2 regions of the Nocardia sp. NPDC055050 genome follow, and region 1 is predicted to be linked to the other one. Evidence: predicted binding sites of a transcription regulator. Region 1 holds the regulator's gene; the other holds the start of a gene.
What was found. The regulator HspR, encoded in region 1, represses chaperone genes until heat shock. The targets are predictions, from matches to a motif close to ANNTGAGTNNNNNNNACTCANNT.
Positions count from the first base shown of each region.

Region 2: a site for HspR is predicted at 1,246-1,268, ahead of lon (endopeptidase La). Genes of this name have one in related genera too.

Region 1 is NZ_JBSGVG010000039.1:44,205-46,662, forward strand. Features, by position in the region: gene ACWGCN_RS29340 (FAD-binding oxidoreductase) at 1-514, opposite strand, end outside; gene ACWGCN_RS29345 (heat shock protein transcriptional repressor HspR) at 1,131-1,532, opposite strand; gene dnaJ (molecular chaperone DnaJ) at 1,535-2,458, opposite strand, start outside.
Region 2 is NZ_JBSGVG010000001.1:191,241-193,698, reverse strand. Features, by position in the region: gene ACWGCN_RS00875 (RNA polymerase sigma factor) at 1-690, opposite strand, end outside; gene ACWGCN_RS00870 (YciI family protein) at 687-1,094, opposite strand; gene lon (endopeptidase La) at 1,283-2,458, shown strand, end outside.

The DNA.
Region 1 (2,458 bases):
GCATCGGCACGTCGAGCTGGACCCGGACGATCGAGAGATTGCGCAGCACCTCGCGATGTTCGACGACGGTGCCCGTCCAGGTAGCCGGGGTGGTCTCCTTGTCGGCGGCGCTGATCATCGCGCCGCTGATGGTGGCCAGACCTTCGTCCCACGCGCTGGCGACCTCGTCGGTCCACATCTCCGCACCGGCGAACAAGCGCATGGCGGATTTCAGCGAGTTGGCCACGGCCACATAGTGCGCCGGTTGCACGCCGTATTTGCGATGGTCGCGACCGAGCTGGGCCAGGAACGGCAGCAGCTTGTCGGGCTCCTCCAGCCGGTCGAGGGCGTAGGAGATCGCCGTGACGAGCCGGTCGCGCTGGGAATCCATGGCAGCCGGGAAGTAGTCGCGGACACCGGGGTAGTCCGTGAAGAGGATCGAGTAGAACGACCTCGACAGCTTCTCGGGTCCACCTTCTTCCGCAGCAACCGCCTTGAACGTAGTACGGATCAAAGCGACAGTCCGCGAATCCATATGTGTCACAACCTCGTTTCGCCATCGAACGCTAGCCGCGCCGGCGAGTGACGGGCTGGGAGGACACTCGTCAGCAGCCGATGCGAGAAGTCTAGGCGAGGTTTGCCAGCTTAGGAATCGTACTCTTAAACATCACGCATGTAATTCGCGAAATACCAGGCGGTTCCCAGTAGTTTCTCATGAAAACATACCTCAAGCCCGTTAATTGCGGATGAACAGCCGCTCACGATTCTCGAAACCACCAGGAATATCAGGCAATTGGTGACCAATGGCCCTGGTAGAGCGACCCTTCCGCAACGTCGACCGCATGCGGCAAACCGGCGCGCCGAGCCATGACACGCATGGTAGGCGCACCGGAGTGGCTGGTCGCCGGGAGCGAATTGCCTTCCGATTGGTCCGAATTCAGCATCCGGACAGCAAACTTTTGGACGTCCACGGTGATAAATCCCCACCTCAGCGCGCCGCGACGCGACTTCCGATCAGCAAGATCACGAATAAGTGAGTTGCTGGAGAGTCACCAGCCGGTCGCCGGGGGTTGACCGGAGACGAACGAGCCCCCGGCTCGCCTCCACCACAGCGGATGGGCGAACCGGAGGCTCGTCGAATCGAAGACGACTCAGCGCCGATGCCGTGGCTGCCACACCACGAGCGCGGTACTGCGCGCGGGCGGCGACAGATCGGGCCGGTAGCCCGCCCGCAACCGCTCCATCTCCGCGCTCATCTCCTCGACGCGCTGCTGCAACGCCTCCACCTGATTGGTGAGCTCGATGATGCGCTTGATGCCGGCGAGATTGACGCCCTCGTCCTGCGACAGGCGCTGCACCTCGCGCAGCACCTCGACGTCGCGGGCCGAATAACGGCGTCCGCCACCCGAGGTCCGTTGCGGGGTGACCAAACCCAGCCGATCGTAGGTACGCAACGTCTGCGCGTGCATCCCCGCCAGCTGAGCCGCCACCGAGATCATGAAGAACTCGGCACGCGCGGTAGCACCCGAAACGGACTTCGGATCATCGGACATCATCAAGCACCCGCCCATCCTGCACGCGGTTCGAAGCCACTGGCCTTCTCCGCCTCCTGATAGCGCTTGAGCGCATCGGTGGCGTCGGAGTCGAGCGATTGCGGCACCGCGACCTTCACCGTGACCAGCAGGTCACCGGCGCCGCCCGCCGCGCCGCGCTTGGGCACGCCACGACCGCGAACTCGCAGGATACGCCCGTCGGCGGTGCCCGGGGGCACCTTCACGCCGACCCGGCCGTCCAGCGTCGGTACGGAAACTGTTGTCCCCAGTACCAATTCGCTGTAGCTCACCGGGAGCACCAGGGTGAGGTCGTCGCCCTGGCGGCCGAAGACCTTGTCCTGGCTGACGTGCACGGTGACATACAGGTCGCCCGAAGGCGCACCGCGCAGACCCGCCTCGCCCTGACCGGCCAGCCGGATCTTCTGACCGTCACTGACGCCCGGAGGAATCCGGACGGTGATGGTGCGGGTGCGGTTCTGGATACCGGTGCCCGAGCAGTCGGTGCACGGGTCGTCGATGATCGACCCGGTGCCGCGGCAGTCGTCGCAGGGCTCGCTGAAACCGAACGCGCCCTGATTCCGGCTGACCACGCCCGCACCGTTGCAGTGCGGGCACACGCGCGGGCTGGTGCCCGGCTTGGCACCGCTGCCGTGACAGGTGGTGCACGGCGAGGGACTCGTCATCCGCAGCGGAACGGTGACACCCTGGGCCGCCTCACGGAAACCCAGGGTCGTCTCGGTCTCCACGTCGGAGCCGCGGCGCGGACGAGCTGCCGCCCGGCCACCGCCGCCACCCCGGTTGAACAGCCCGCCCAGCAGATCGCCGAGCCCGCCGTCGCCCGCGGCGCCGGTACCACCGGCCTGACCGAAGATGTCACCGATGTTGAAGTCCTGCGAGAAGCCGCCGCCGGCACCGGGATTGAACCC
Region 2 (2,458 bases), on a different contig from region 1:
CTGTGCGGCCAGCGAGATCAAGCGCCCGCCCTCGATACGCGACGCACGGCGGGCGTGGTGCAGCAGCATCAGCGCGAGCAGCCCCGAGACCTCGGGTTCGCCGGTCGAGGCGGCGAGCTGACGGGTGAGGCGGATGGCTTCGGCGGCCAGATCGATGTCGCCGCTGTAGCCCTCGTTGAAGACGAGGTAGAGCACCCGCAGCACCGTTGCCGGATCGCTGGGACGGTCCAGCGGTAAGCCCGTGATCCGCTTCTTGGCCCGGCTGATCCGTTGCGCCATAGTCGATTCCGGAACCAGGTAGGCCGTCGCGATCTGCCGGGTCGTCAGGCCGCCGACCGCGCGCAAGGTCAGCGCGACGGCCGAGCCCGGCGACAGCGAGGGATGCGCGCACAGGAAATACAGCCACAGCGTGTCGTCCGTGGCGGGCACCGGACCGGCTTCGGGCTCGGCCTCGACCGCGAATTCTCGCCCACGCCTGGATGTTTCGGCCCGTGTCGCATCGATGAACTTCCGCCAGGCGACGGCGACGAGCCAGCCCTTCGCGTCGCGCGGTGGATCGTCGGGCCAGGTTTCCAGCGCCCGGATCAGCGCCTCCTGCACCGCGTCCTCGGCCGCCGCGAACCCGGCCCCGCGGCGGACGAGGATCGCGATCACCGCGGGGACGAGTTCGCGCAGTAGCGCGTCGTTCATTCGGTCACCGTGGGCAACTCTGTGTAGAACGGCCGCAGTTCGAGCCATTCCTGCACCGGCTTCCCACCTGCGCCCGGTGCCGCCGACAGCTCCCCGGCGAGTTCGAGCGCCCGGTCATAGGTCTCGACATCGATGACCATCCACCCGGCGATCAGGTCCTTGGTCTCCGCGAACGGCCCGTCGGTGACCGGCGGGCGACCCTCGCCGTCCGAGCGGACCCACGTGCCCTGGGTGGACAGTGCCTGACCGTCGACGAACTCGCCGGTCGATCGCAATCGATCGGCGAAATCCACCATGTACTGCACATGCGCGGACACCTCGTCCGCCGTCCACTGATCCATCGGCGCGTCGTTGACCGATGCGGGCGCGCCACGGTAGTGCTTGAGCAGCAGGTACTTGGCCATGATGTTCTCCTCGGTTGGTGTTCTGTGTGGGTTGTACCCCTGGGACGGAGCCACCCACGCGTTCTCGACATCGGCGGCACAAGAATCCCGGCCGATTATTTTCGCCGTGAGTGAACGGCGCCACCTGCAGGAACAAACCGCCGGGGGTCCATGTTGAGTCAGCAAAGCTCAACTTTGGAAGGGTCGACATGACTTCAGCTCAGAACCTGCCGGTGCTGTTCCTGACCGATCCGATCGTGCTGCCGGGCATGGTCGTGCCCATCGAACTGGACGAATCCGCGCAGGCCGCCATCGACGCCGCCCAGGCGGCCAAAACCGGTTCGGTGCTGGTCGCGCCGCGCCTCGACGAGGGCTACGCGTCCTACGGCGTCGTCGCCACCATCGAACAGGTCGGCCGGATGCGCGGCGGCGCGCCCGCGGCCGTGTTGAAGGCCGAGCGCCGCGCCCGGATCGGGCACGGTGTCACCGGGCCGGGAGCCGCGCTGTGGGTGGAGGCCGAACTCGTCGAGGCGGTCGAGCCCGACGAGCGGACCACCGAGCTCGCCGCCGAGTACAAGAAGCTGGTCGTCGCCGTGCTGCAGCGGCGTGAGGCCTGGCAGATCATCGACATCGTCAACCAGCTCGACGACGTAGAGGCCATCGCCGACACCGCGGGCTACGCGCCGTACCTGTCCGACGACCAGAAGCGCGAACTGCTCGAGACCCCCGATGTAGCGGTGCGGCTGACCAAGCAGATCGACTGGATCAAGGACCACATCGCCGAGGTGGAGGTCACCGACAAGATCTCCGAAGACGTCCGCGACGGCATGGAGAAGAGTCAGCGCGAGTTCCTGCTGCGTCAGCAGCTCAACGCCATCCGCAAGGAACTCGGCGAGGACGAACCCGACGGCGCCGACGATTACCGCACTCGCGTGGAGAACGCGGACCTGCCCGAGAACGTGCGCGCGGAGGCGCTGCGCGAGGTCGGCCGGTTGGAGCGCGCCAGCGACCAGAGCCCGGAATCCGGCTGGATCCGTACCTGGCTCGACACCGTGCTCGATCTGCCGTGGACGGTGAAAACCGAGGACAGCACCGATGTCTCGGCCGCGCGAGCGGTGCTCGACGCCGATCACCACGGCCTCGACGAGGTGAAGGACCGGATGGTCGAGTACCTGGCGGTGCGTTCGCGGCGGGCCGCGCGCGGTCTCGAGGTCGTGGGTGGACGCGGGTCCGGCGCGGTGCTCGTGCTGGTGGGTCCCCCCGGTGTCGGTAAGACCTCGCTGGGTGAATCGGTCGCCAAGGCGCTGGGCCGCAAGTTCGTTCGCGTCGCCCTCGGCGGCGTGCGCGACGAGGCCGAGATCCGTGGCCACCGCCGCACCTACGTC